DNA from 3 places in the Paracoccus sp. TRP genome. Region 2 is predicted to be linked to each of the others. Evidence: riboswitches for the same ligand, from Rfam matches in the RefSeq annotation. Region 2 holds a riboswitch; each other region holds the start of a gene.

Region 1 (4,298 bases), on a different contig from region 2:
GAAGACGGCCAGCCACACCGGTGCGCGATCAAGACCTGCCAGTTTCAATGCATCATATTCCTGTCGCTGCTGGCCCCTATAGTGGCTGGCGGCCTCGGTATTGCAGCGTTGGAACTCGGCCCGGATCCGGTCGCGCAGAGCCGGGGTTTCGACGCGAACCACCCGCCAGGGACGAGAGTTGCCGACGGATGGCGCAAGCTCCATCGCGGCACGCAGCTCATCCAGCAGGGGTTCGGGCACAGGATCGGGGCGGAAATGGCGTATATCGCGGCGCCAGCGCAGGATGCGGTCCAGCGTGGCGCGATCTTCGGGGCCGAACTCCATCACGGTGTAGCGCAGATTGCGTTGTCGGGCAGGCCCTCGGCCCCGGCGCGGATGGCGACCGGGCGTTCGGGGACTGTCAGTTCGATAGCAAGCGGCTGGCCGCCGACGGTCAGGGGGCTGTGATCGTTGGCATTCAGTTCGACCCGCAGCTGATCGCCGGGCGCCAGCGACCCAAGGTGATGGGCGGGGCCATAAAGACGGGCGATCTTGGTGCCGTTCAGGTAAAGATGGGCGTGACCTTCACCCGCGCGGTGGGCCAGACCTGCATGTTCGGGTGCAAAGCAAAAGCCCTGCGCCTGCACGAACAGGTTCCAGCCGTTGACGCTGTCGGGTTCAAGCCGTGCCGAGGCAGTTGCGCTGCCAGCGGGCAGGTCGATGGCCGTGCCGTGGTGATGCGTCCCGGTCTGTGCGCCATGGCCATTGGCACCGTGGTCGTGGCCGTCCAGCGTGACGCCATTCGCGGCGGCGATGACAAAGCCCATGCCGCCGCCGAAGATCAGACCGATCAGCAGCATCGGGATCGAGCGATCCATGTCACTATCCTTGTTCATAGGAACAGCCGGACGATGGCCGCCCGGCTGCGAATGCTTCATTCCCGATCAGGCCGCCTGTGGCACTGGGGCGCCCTGCGCCTCGCGCTGCCAGAGCCAGCCCGAAAGCAGCCCAAGCAGGGTCCATGCCATGGCGCCTACGCCTAGCGAGCGGCCGGCGAATTCGGCTGCCAGTTCGGGCGGGACGGGGCCGGCGTAACTGTCGGGCTGCGGTGCTCCGATCAGATGCGGCGCGATGATCAGGATGATTGCCGCGCCCCATGCCGCCCAGCCTTTGCCAAAGACGATCAGCCACAGGGCAAGCCCGGTCGCAACCGCCGTGCCAAGCCACCAGATTGCGCGAAGCTGCACATCAGCGGCGGCAACGCCCGGCACCTCGGGTGCAAGGCCAAAGGCCGGGGCAAGCTGCATGGTGACAAAACCTGCAAGCCCCCACAGCAGCCCCTGCCGGGCTGATACCGTATTTCCCTGCACCTCGGTCACCGCCATCAGTGCCACCAGCATCAGCCCGTAGCCTGCATAGACCATCATGGTGAATAGAACCGACAGCATGTTGCGGCTCCATTCAAACGGACCGAGGTCCTGATGGGCGCTGACGGTCTCGGCCCCGAAATGGGTCAGTTGGCCCGATTCATACAGTTCGGCATGCAGCAGAACCGGCTGCACGAACCAAAGCTGCAACAGGGCGGCAATCAGCCCTGCTGCAGCGCCAGCGATCAATCCGCTGGTCACTATGCGCGAAAACATCTCAGTGGCAGGGGAAGCCGACTGCGTGACGCGTGTCATGCGCGGCATCATGCAGGGTTTCGGCCTGCACCAGCCCCGACACAAAGATCAGCCCAAAGCCGATGGCAAACGCTGCAATGGCGGGAAGCAGGACCGAGCGCGCGCCTGCGGCGCTGCTGGTCGTCATGGTCTTTGCGGTCATTCTTGACCCTTTCCTGTAGTCGTCCAACCCGACGACGTTACGGTTTCATGCACCGGCAGGTCTCCTGGCTTGCGGGTCACAGCTGACGCCCGCCTTCCCGGCCATGACGGGCCAGTGGCGTGATGGGCGTCCGCTCTCCGCTCACAGTCGCGGGGGCGGCTGCGGATTTGGCACCGGATGTTCCGGGCCGCACCGCATTCCCTTTTGGGCCCCGATCAAGGGGCACCGATACGTGGGCATGTTAGCTGCGAGATCGCGCCGGCGGCAAGCGGAATCGGGTGCCGTCTCGTCGCAGGCCGGTCAGGGCGCGGGTGGCCAATCCACATCGACCCAGACCAGCCGATGCGCCGAGGCTTTCAGCGCGGCCTCGGCCAGTGGCCCCTCGGCAGGCCAGAAGACGCCAGAGCCCAGCACCTCTAACCCCTTGGCGGGCAGGACGTAATCGACGCGCAGGTTGCCCGGCGGACGGTCGTCGCGCCAGTCGCCGGTATCCAGCGCGGGGTCGCCCTTATGGTTGTCGTTCACGCCCCCCCTGGCCGCCGTCCCTCCGGTGCTGCGGGGCAGGGGGTCGGTGACATGGGCCATGATCCGGGCCAAAGCCTCGGGTCGGCCGTCGCCGTCCATCGGATCAAGGTTCAGATTTCCGGCAAGCACGAAGGGACCTTTGGGCAGATGGTGCAGCCAGAAGGCCAGTTCGTCGTGATTGCGCCGCCCGTTCAAATCTTCGGGGCCGTCAAAGACCGGAGGGGTTGCTGACATAGCCAGCAGGTGCAGCGGCTGACCCGCAATGGTGATTTCAGCATCCCAATGCGCGGTCGAGGACAGGCGCCGCGCCGCCTCGACCTCGGGCGGCAGGGGCGGCATCAGGTTGCCGGGCAGATCGCGCCACAGGAAACCACTGTAATCCCGGACTGAGCCTATCGGGTGGCGTGACAGGATCGCCATACCGCCCTGACCGGTGAAATTGCCAAACCCCTGCGCATCATCTGCTGTGCCAAGCCGTCCGTCGGCGTTCAGATCCAGCCCGGTCGCCATGCCGGAATTTGGGCGTGCTGCAAAACGGTGGGGATAATCCAGCCCCGCCTTGGCCAGCCTTGCGGCAAATGCATCCAACGCCTTGCTGTCGTAGTCCCAGTCGAAATCGGTCAGCAAAAGGATATCGGGCCGTGTCCCGGCGATGACGCGGATTACGGCGTCAATCTGGCTGTCCTTGCGGGTCAGATCGCGCAGCAATAACCCCGGCCCGTCGCGTGACAGGCCGGGGCTATAGGTGGCGATCCGCAAAGGCTCTGCCAGAGTGCCCTGGGCCAGCGCGAGGATCAGCGCCAGCCCGGCGAAAGCATTCAGACCCAAGGCCGGCTCTGTTGCATCTGCGCCTCGAACGTGTCGATCGACGCGGACTTTTCCATGGTCAGGCCGATATCGTCCAGCCCGTTCAGCAGGCAATGTTTGCGGAAGGGGTCGATGTCGAAGCCAAAGCTTTGCCCGTCCGAAGTGGTGACGGTCTGGTTTTCAAGGTCGATGGTCATGCGGGCGTTGGCGCCTTTGCGGGCGTCCTCCATCAGCACGTCCACCGCCTCTTGCGGCATGACGATGGGCAGGATGCCGTTCTTGAAGCAGTTATTGTAAAAGATGTCGGCAAAGCTGGTCGAGATGACCGCGCGGATGCCAAAGTCCAGCAGTGCCCAGGGCGCATGCTCGCGCGACGAGCCGCAGCCAAAGTTATCCCCGGCGACGATGATTTCCGCGCTGCGATAGGCGGGCTGGTTCAGCACGAAATCGGCGATCTCGGTGCCGTCGGGATTGTAGCGCATCTCGTCAAACAGGTTCTTGCCCAGACCCGAACGATGGATCGTCTTGAGGAACTGTTTGGGGATGATCATGTCGGTGTCGATATTGACCAGCGGCATGGGGGCCGCGATGCCGGTCAGGGTGGTGAACTTGTCCATGTGTTGATCCTCGCGAATTGACTGGGGGAGTGCGTCCCCGTTAACCCAAGCCGGCTGGGCGCATAGCACCACGACGAAACGGGTCCTTCAGATGTTTTTTGGATTTTCGAGCTTTCACGACCTGCGTGCCTGCATCGCCCGCGACTGGACCCCAAAGATCGGGGACCCCGGGTTCGCCGGTTGGCTGACGGTTCTGTCCTATCTTGTCTGCCTGTGGCTGGCGGTGCTGGTACTGCGCCGTCGTCCGGCGGGTGCCGCACGCAAATTGTGGCTGGTCATTGCCGGGTTGATGGCCTTTCTGGCCCTGAACAAACAGCTGGATCTGCAAACTGCGCTGACCGCTGCGGGGCGGTGCGTGGCGCGGGCGCAGGGCTGGTATGACAGCCGCTATATCGTGCAGCTGGCCTTTATCGCCGGGCTGGTTCTGGGGGCCGTTCTGGCGCTGATCTGGGCGACGAAAGCCTTGCGCGGACACATGAGCCACAACCGCCTGGCCCTGCTGGGTCTGGCGGTGCTGTGCTGCTTTGTGCTGGTGCGCGCGGCTGG
Region 2 (4,298 bases):
ATAATTGTCCGCAACATAGCGCAGATCGGCGGTAACCGAGCCTCGACCCTGTGCAAAATCGGCCGTGGCGCGCAGACCCAGCTGATGGCGCGGCTGACGGGGAACCGGCTTTCCGTCCTCGGTCCGGGCGTCCATATAGGTATAGGTTGCGCCCAGACGCAGCCAGTCGGTGGCATCATAGTCGAGCTCAAGCTCGAATCCCTTGCGGGTGCTGGTGCCAGAGATGTTTTGTGAGGTGGTGCCAGCGCCGGTGATCATATCCTCGACCTTGCTGGTAAAAAGTGTCGCGCCCAGATTTGCCCGCCCCTCGGCAAAGGTCCAGTCCACGCCCAGTTCATAGCTGTGGCTGGTCTCGGGGCGTAGGTCCGGATTGCCCCGATAGGTGCCTGAGGTATAGCCATAAAGTTCAAACATGGTCGGGTTGACGGTTGCCTTGCCCGCTGCTGCGCGCAGCCTCAAGTCGCGGTCGGGCAGGGCCCAGGCGCCGGCGATGCTCCAGGTGGTGGCATCGCGGAAAACGTCGTTGAAACTGCGGCGTAGCCCGGCTTGAATGCCAAGGCCGTTGTCGAACTGGCCCTGATATTCCAGCGCCACCGATTTGCTGTCGCGCTCGTAACGGTTCGCCCCGTAAGCGTTCGAAGTTTCGTAAGTCTCGCGCTTTGCTTGCAGCGCCACGCTTAGTTTTTGCTGTGCATCGCGGACATGGCCGCCGTCCAGTGCCCAACTGCCGGTATATTTGATATCCCGCAGCCGCGAGGCATCGTCGTAATCCGGGACACCTGCGTTGAAATGATCTGCCGTCTGGTTCGAGCCGGACAGAACGAAGCGGTGCAGAAACCGCCCCTCCAGCGCCTCTGCCTCTAACCAGAGCGAACCATAGGTTTCGTTGCGTTTGGCGGTAAAGGGCGTATCAATCACATAATCATCGGGAGAGTCTACGGCGGTCCAGCTCGTCCCGTCATAGCCATATTCCTGCCAGCGGCGGCGCAGGGTAAAGCCCGCGCTTATCCCATCGGTCAATTCGTACGAGCCGGTCAGGCCCAGTGTGTCGTGGTCGTTGAAGTCGGTATCCCCGCCCGGGGTGCGGGATGTATCCTCGCCATCGCTGCGCCGTGACACCGCCGACAGGCTGATGCCGCCGCGCTCACCCCGCGCCTGCACATAGGCACTGGCCGTGCGGGTCCCGAGCCCGCCGACCTCGACCGTTCCGCCATAATGAAGGCCGGGGGTGCGGGCCTGGCGGGTGGTGATCGAGATCACGCCCGATGCGGCATTGGCGCCGTGGATGGTCGATTGTGGCCCGCGCAGCACCTCGATGCGCTCGATATCCTCGGCAAGCATTCCGCTGAAGGTATAATCCCCGCTACCGGGAGAGTTGGCCTCGACCCCGTCGATCAGCACCAAGACATGGTTGGTCTCACCGCCGCGAATACGGATACTGGTCAGCGACTCTCCGGTCGAGGTGACAGACAGGCCGGGGACGGTGCGCAGCGCGTCCTGAACAGTGGTGACGCGGCGCTGTTGCAGATCTTCGGCGGTCAGGACGGTATAGGCGCGGCCATAGGCGCTTTCGACGACCGGAGAGAGGCCGCCCGACAATACGACCTGATCAAGGATCACGGTTTCGGGGACCTCCTCGGCGCTCACGATCACAGGCAGCAGCGCGGCGGTAATGGCGATAAGGGAAACGGTGGTTCTGAACATTCCGACCTGGCCTTTCCAGTGCGGGTCACTGACCCGCGAATTGCAGAATATCCCGTAAAGGCTCTGGGCAGAGCCTGCGGGATGGTGAATGTCACCTCTGCGGGATGGCCGCTTTCCTGGCGCACCCCGCGCCGGAAATGGGTGATCGCTGCGGCAGGTCTCCTGGCTTGCGGATCATTGCTCGGGCCGGCCTTCCCGGGTTTTATCCCAGTGGCATCATCGACCATCGCTCTCCGCATACAGTTGCGGGGGCAGCCCCGGACTTGCCCCGGTCCTTCGCGGACCATAAGGCGTACCGGCGTTCCCTTTTCATCCGGCTGAAGCGCCGGAACCGTAGCGGCTTTGCATTGCCGCACAGCAGCATCAGCTGTCAAGCGCCATCGCGGCAACAGCCCCTGGCGGTATGCTGCCCCTGCGTTCAGGGCGCAACGGCATGATCCGTGATCCCCGCCTTGTGCCCGCCGCCGATCTGTATGAGACAGGGGGCATCCGCGTCAGGAGGTCAGGGATGAACGCATTGAAACGGATCGGCATCGACACCTACATGCTGCTCTTGCTTGGCATGGTGTTGCTGGGCTTGTTCCTGCCTGCGCGCGGCATGGCGGCGGATCTGCTGTCAGGGGCGACCTTCTGGGCTGTAACGCTGCTCTTCTTTCTGTACGGAGCGCGGTTGGATCCGGCATCGGTCAAGGCAGGGCTGCTGAACCTGCGCCTGCAGGGACTGACCTTTGCCGCGACCTATGTGCTGTTTCCGTTGCTCGGGCTCGGGCTGGCGGCACTGTTTGGCCAGGTGCTGGGGCCTGAACTGACCATGGGCCTGATGTTTCTTGCCGTGCTGCCCTCGACGGTACAAAGCTCGATCGCCTTCACCTCGATTGCCAATGGCAATGTGCCGGCGGCGATCTGCGCGGCTTCTCTGTCGAACCTTGTAGGCGTGGTGCTGACCCCGCTGCTCGTCACCCATCTTCTGCATCAGGAAGGCGGAGGCGCAAGCCTCGACGCGATCCAGAAAGTCGCGGTCCAGATCCTGCTGCCTTTTGCTATAGGGCAACTTACCCGCCGCTGGATCGGAGGTTTTGTTCGGCGTCACCGGTTACTGACCATGGTGGTCGACCGGGGCTCGATCCTGCTGATCGTCTATTCAGCCTTTGGCGCAGGAACGGTCGCGGGGATCTGGTCGGCGATCCCCGCTCCGGGGCTGATCCTGTGTTTTCTGGTCACGGCGCTGCTTTTGGCGCTGGCCATGGGGATCATGGCGGGTGCGGGACGGCTCTTCCGCCTACCACCCCAAGATCAGGCCGTGCTGTTCTTTTGTGGTTCGACCAAAAGCCTGGCAAGCGGGTTGCCCATCGCCACGGCAATCTTTCCGGCAGCAGCGGTGGGGGCTACCGTGCTGCCGGTGATGATCTATCACATGACGCAACTGCTCGTCTGCTCGGCCATCGCGCAAAGACGGGCGCACGGATAGGGCCGGGATCAGAAATCCCAGTCCTCATCCTCAGTGGCGACAGCCTTGCCGATCACATAGCTTGACCCCGATCCGCTAAAGAAATCATGGTTTTCGCTATCGGGCGACAGGGCGGCAAGGATCGCCGGGTTCACCTCACAGGCCTGGGGCGGGAACAGAGCCTCATAGCCAAGGTTTTGTAACGCCTTGTTGGCATTGTAATGCAGGAAGGCTTTGACATCCTCGGTCAGACCGATGCCGTCATAAAGCTCGGCGGTATATTTCGCCTCGATGTCATACAGGTCGAACATCAGCGAAAAGGCGAAATCCTTAAGCGCGGCGCGCTCACCCTCGTCCAGCCGTTCAAGACCGCGCTGATATTTGTAACCGATGTAATAGCCATGCACGGCCTCGTCGCGGATGATCAGCCGGATCAGGTCGGCGGTATTGGTCAGCTTGGCGCGGCTTGACCAATACATCGGCAGGTAAAAGCCGGAATAGAACAGAAAGCTCTCCAGAAAGACACTGGCGATCTTGCGCTTCAGTGGCGAGGAACCGGCCTGGTACTCATCGACCACCAGCCGCGCCTTTTGCTGCAGATGCGGGTTTTCCTCAGCCCAGCGAAAGGCTGCATCCACCTCTGGCGTCAGGCAGAGCGTCGAAAAGATCGAAGAATAGCTGCGCGCGTGTACCGCCTCCATGAAAGAGATATTCGACAGCACCGCCTCTTCATGGGGGGTCAGGGCGTCGGGCATCATCGCCGGCGCGCCGACCGAGTTCTGGATCGTGTCCAGAAGCGTCAGCCCGGTAAAGACGCGAATGGTCAGTTCGCGCTCTTCGGGCCGCAGCGTTGCCCAGCTTTGCACGTCGTTTGACAGCGGCACTTTTTCAGGCAGCCAGAAATTCACCGTAAGACGGTTCCAGACCTCCAGATCCTTCTCGTCCTCCAGCCGGTTCCAGTTGATCGCCCGCAAAGGCAGGCGCGGCGCTTGGTCCTTCATCCGAAGAGCCTTTCTTTCGTGTACAAATATCCTCGGGGGTGCGGGGGCAGACAGCCCCCGCTCAGAGCGTGCAAGAAACACAGCCCTGCACTTCGGTACCTTCCAATGCGGTCTGACGCAGGCGGATATAGTAGATCGTCTTGATC
Region 3 (4,298 bases), on a different contig from region 2:
TCGGCGCCATGGCGCAGGGCGGCAAAGTGAAAGCCATCAGCGGGAGGCGCGCCCCATGCGGCGGCAAGGTCGTCACGCAGACGCGCCGGCAGGCGGGCCAGCGTGGCAAGGTAATCCGCCTGCGGCCAGTGCAGACGGCCGGCCTTAAGCCTGCGGCCCAGATCGTCATGTGGAATGCCAAGCATCGCCCCGGCTGATGCAAGGGCGTCAAGCCCAACCGCATGGGCCAGCTGATAGATCTTGCCGGGATAGGTCGACAGCACCACTGCGCGGCGTTTTGCGGGCAGGTTCAGCCAAGCCCGCACCCGTGCCGCCGCCGCATTGATGCGCTGATCATCCGGGACGTGGATCATGCGAGAAAATTGCAGATCCGGGTCGCGCTCTTGCGCCTGTTTGAAGCTGATCGCGCCCAGAAAAATGCGGCCATCAACCTCGGGCAGGACCACGTGCATCGCCAGATCTGCGGCGGAAAGGCCGCGTTCTTCTGCGGCCCATAGCTCGCGCGGGGCAGTGGAAAGCGCCACCTGAAAGACCGGGCCGTCGGCCCCGTCAAAGGGCGTCGCGCCAGCATCGTCACGGGCAGAAAAGGCGGTCAGGTTTACCACCGCCGCAACCCCCGGCAGATGTGGCGCCAGCCATTCTGCAAAGCCCGGTGCCTTGAGCGAGGGCGCGAATACTCCGGTTGCGTCCAGTCCCGCGGCGCGCAGGGCGCGGATCATCGCATCGACTGGCGCCAGATCGGCAGAGGTCAGATAGCTGCGGTAAAAGCTGACGAGCAGCCCGGGCTTTGGCCGCTGAATAACGCCGTGATCGGGGTCGTAAAATCCGAACTCGGGGATCGCAGCCTCGCCCTGAACCGGCGCGGTGTGCAGGCCCGCAGCATGCGCCAGCTCTGCCAAGGCCATCTGCGCGGCGACCGCGCCGCCCTGATCGCATAGCGTGGTCAGCCGGCGCAGCACCGGCAACGGCAGCGTCGAATAACGGTCAAGCGTCGGGTCAGGCCGCCCGTCGGCGGGCAGAAAGGCCAGCGCGATACCCCGTCTGCGCGCCAGATCCTGAAGGCTGGCGACTCCATAGGACCAATAGGGTTCACCCCCGATCAGCCGCACCAGAATCGCCCGCGCCCCGGCAAGCGTCGTCTCGCAGTACTGATCGACCGAAACCGGGTGCCGCAGCGCCGATAGATTGCACAGCCGCAGCGAGGGCAGCCCCCCTGACGCACGGTGCCAGCCTGCAGCGAAAGCGCCGAGATCGCTGTCCGAATAGGACAGTGCGATCAGCTCGGCGGGGCTTTGGCCGGGGTCGGTCGGAACCTCGGTTTCTTCCAGCCCACGGCTTTCGCGAAAGACGACATGCATGGCTTATTCGGCGCTTATGCGGCCAGAACCGCCCTGATCGCGGCCTCGTCGATATCGTCATGCTCGGCAATGACGACGAGGCGCGAGTTGCGGGGGGCATCGCCCCAGGGCCGGTCGTATTGGTGGCGCACCCTTTCACCCACCGCCTGCACCAGCAACCGCATGGGCTTGCCCAGGACGGCGACATGGCCTTTGACCCGCAGGATGTTCTGTTCCCGCGCCAGCCGTTCGATGCGGGTGGCCAGATCAGCGGGGTCCGCGATCTCGGCCAGTTCGATCACCACCGAGTCGAAATCGTCATGCTCATGATCCTCGGCCCCGTCATGATGGCTGGGGCGGGCGGCAAGGTCATCCTCGGCCGCGGCATTGAGGCCCAGGATGACGCGCGGGTCGATCACCCCGTCAACCAGCGGCAGGATCGGCAGCTTGCGCGGGGCCTCGGCCTCGATGACCGCGCGGGCGGCGGCCAGCCCCTGTTCGCCCGCCAGATCAGCCTTGGAGAGCAGGACGATATCGGCACAGGCGATCTGGTCCTCGAACACCTCGGAAAGCGGCGTTTCGTGGTCAAGGCTGTCATCAGCGGCGCGCTGGGCCTCGACTGCCGCCACGTCGGGGGCAAAACGGCCTGCCGCAACCGCCTCGGCATCGGCCAGTGCAATCACCCCGTCCACGGTGATGCGCGAACGGATCGCCGGCCAGTCGAACGCCTTAAGCAGCGGTTTCGGCAGGGCAAGGCCCGAGGTCTCGATCAGGATGTGGTCGGGCCTGACCGGCATTGCCATCAGCCGTTCAAGCGTCGGGATGAAGTCATCGGCGACGGTGCAACAGATGCAGCCGTTCGACAGCTCCATGATGTTTTCGGCCGGGCAGTTTTCGTCTGCGCAGGATTTCAGGATCTCTCCGTCCACGCCCATTGTGCCGAATTCGTTGACCAGAACTGCCAGCCGCTTGCCCTGCGGGTTCTGCATCAGGTGGCGGATCAGCGTGGTCTTGCCGGCGCCCAGAAAGCCGGTGATGACAGTCACTGGGGTCTTGGTCAGGTCGGTCATGTGCTACCCAATCGGAGGAATGCGCGCGAGGCTGCGCTTGCGGAAAATCGTGACGCGTTCGCGCCAGGGGACGATGCCGTCAGATGCGTCGGCATAGGCGGCGGCGCCCTGCATGATCTCGGGGGCGTCATCAGCCGACATGCTGCCATAGACATAGGTCCACCGGCCCGGGCCCGACAGCGCGATCGCCGCGCCATTGGCGCAGGCCGACAGGCATTCGACGGGAACGATACGCACGCCTTGGGGCAGGGTCTCGGCGGTCAGCGCCTGCAGCAGACGCAGGCCGGGCACGGGCTCGCCGTCGGGGACGGGCAGGCCGGCGCGGCATGTGATGCAGACATGCAAGGTGACTGTCATGCGCCCTTCATCCGTTATGGCGGCAGGGCGCGGGGGCGCGACATATGCCCCAAGCCCCAGCAGGAACACCCCGTCCGCCGGTCAATCCTTTGCGCGGGCAGGTCTCCCGGCTTGCGGATTCGGGCCTGTGGGGCCCACGGTCGTCCCGCCTTCCCGGCTTTTGGCCAGTGGCTTATGGGCGACCTTTCCGGTCACGGTCGCGGGGGCGGCTGCTTCCAGGCGGTTGCCTGTCGCATTCCCTCTTAGCCTGTCGTAGGACAGGAACCAGCGCCCCTTGTCTGTGCGCGCCCGGTCCCGACTTGTCAAGCAAAGGAGTGCCCGATGCCGACCGAAGACAACCTTCGCCATGCCGAGAAGATGGCCAGGATCAAAGCTGCGCGTGACCGGATGATGGCTGGAAAGCAGGGCGAAAAGGGACTGATCATCGTCCATACCGGCAAGGGCAAGGGCAAGTCCTCGTCCGGGTTTGGCATGATCCTGCGCTGCATCGCCCATGAGATGCCCTGCGCCGTGGTGCAGTTCATCAAGGGCTCATGGGACACGGGCGAGCGTCGGGTTTTGACCGGACATTTCGGCGATCTGTGCCAGTTTTATGCCATGGGCGAGGGGTTTACCTGGGAAACGCAGGACCGTGAGCGTGACATCGCCGCCGCCCGCGCCGGCTGGGAAAAGGCCAAAGAGCTGATCCGCGATCCCCGTATCCGTATGGTACTGCTTGATGAGATCAACATCGCCCTGCGCTATGATTATCTGGATCTGGACGAGGTGCTGGTCTTTCTGCGCAGCAAAAACCAGCCGATGACCCATGTCGTGCTGACCGGGCGCAACGCCAGGCCGGAACTGATCGAGCTTGCCGATCTTGTAACAGAGATGGAACAGGTCAAGCATCCGTTCCGCGACGGTATCAAGGCCCAGCCGGGGGTAGAGTTCTAGGACGATGACCGAACCGCAGGACAAGCCAAAACTGCTTTCAGGCGGCAATCCGCAGATCCCAAAGGGATATGGCGAAGCCCCCGTTCGCGCCTATATCGACGCGCTGCCGGGATGGAAGCATCAGGTTGGCGAAAAGCTGGATCAGATCGTCACCCGCACCGTGCCGGGTGTGAAAAAGGCGGTAAAGTGGAATTCGCCTTTTTACGGGGTCGAGGAAGGGGTCTGGTTCCTCAGCTTTCACTGCATGACTAAATATATCAAAGTCGGCTTTTTTCGCGGCGCAGAGCTGGATCCGCTGCCGCCTGTCGCCTCGAAACAGCCCGACGTGCGCTATGTCCATATTCCCGAAGGCCCGTTCGACGAAAAGCAATTCGCCGATTGGGTGCTGCAGGCCAGCCGTCTGCCGGGGCTGAAGATGTAAGGCCCTAGCGCCGCTGCCATTCGGGGGCGGTATTTTCCTGCCAGCCCCTGCGATGCAGCAATGGCGTGTCATCCTCAAACTCAGGCCAGCCGAGGCAGAGAAGGGCCGAGAACTCCCATTCAGGCGACACCTGCAAAAGCGCGGTGATCCGCCGGGGGTCGATGATCGAGACCATCCCCA

Evidence for each region. Region 2 has a riboswitch for cobalamin ahead of PARACOCCUSGL_RS0111180 (TonB-dependent siderophore receptor). Riboswitches for the same ligand answer to the same signal wherever they lie in the genome.
Region 1: it holds a riboswitch for cobalamin, as region 2 does, so the genes downstream of both, PARACOCCUSGL_RS0104195 (CbtB domain-containing protein) here and PARACOCCUSGL_RS0111180 (TonB-dependent siderophore receptor) in region 2, are expected to answer to the same signal.
Region 3: it holds a riboswitch for cobalamin, as region 2 does, so the genes downstream of both, PARACOCCUSGL_RS0104225 (DUF1636 domain-containing protein) here and PARACOCCUSGL_RS0111180 (TonB-dependent siderophore receptor) in region 2, are expected to answer to the same signal.

The regions. Positions count from the first base shown of each region.
Region 1 covers NZ_AEPN01000004.1:146,019-150,316, reverse strand. Annotated here, with positions in the region: gene bluB (5,6-dimethylbenzimidazole synthase) at 1-324, opposite strand, end outside; gene PARACOCCUSGL_RS0104205 (hypothetical protein) at 324-857, opposite strand; gene PARACOCCUSGL_RS0104200 (CbtA family protein) at 924-1,622, opposite strand; gene PARACOCCUSGL_RS0104195 (CbtB domain-containing protein) at 1,624-1,803, opposite strand; cobalamin riboswitch at 1,840-2,048, opposite strand; gene PARACOCCUSGL_RS0104190 (endonuclease/exonuclease/phosphatase family protein) at 2,104-3,156, opposite strand; gene leuD (3-isopropylmalate dehydratase small subunit) at 3,147-3,752, opposite strand; gene PARACOCCUSGL_RS0104180 (hypothetical protein) at 3,844-4,298, shown strand, end outside.
Region 2 covers NZ_AEPN01000018.1:43,860-48,157, reverse strand. Annotated here, with positions in the region: gene PARACOCCUSGL_RS0111180 (TonB-dependent siderophore receptor) at 1-1,704, opposite strand, end outside; cobalamin riboswitch at 1,839-2,055, opposite strand; gene PARACOCCUSGL_RS0111175 (bile acid:sodium symporter family protein) at 2,213-3,172, shown strand; gene nrdF (class 1b ribonucleoside-diphosphate reductase subunit beta) at 3,181-4,152, opposite strand; gene nrdE (class 1b ribonucleoside-diphosphate reductase subunit alpha) at 4,214-4,298, opposite strand, start outside.
Region 3 covers NZ_AEPN01000004.1:150,441-154,738, reverse strand. Annotated here, with positions in the region: gene cobN (cobaltochelatase subunit CobN) at 1-1,358, opposite strand, end outside; gene cobW (cobalamin biosynthesis protein CobW) at 1,373-2,407, opposite strand; gene PARACOCCUSGL_RS0104225 (DUF1636 domain-containing protein) at 2,411-2,764, opposite strand; cobalamin riboswitch at 2,843-3,048, opposite strand; gene cobO (cob(I)yrinic acid a,c-diamide adenosyltransferase) at 3,086-3,697, shown strand; gene PARACOCCUSGL_RS0104215 (DUF1801 domain-containing protein) at 3,702-4,118, shown strand; gene bluB (5,6-dimethylbenzimidazole synthase) at 4,123-4,298, opposite strand, start outside.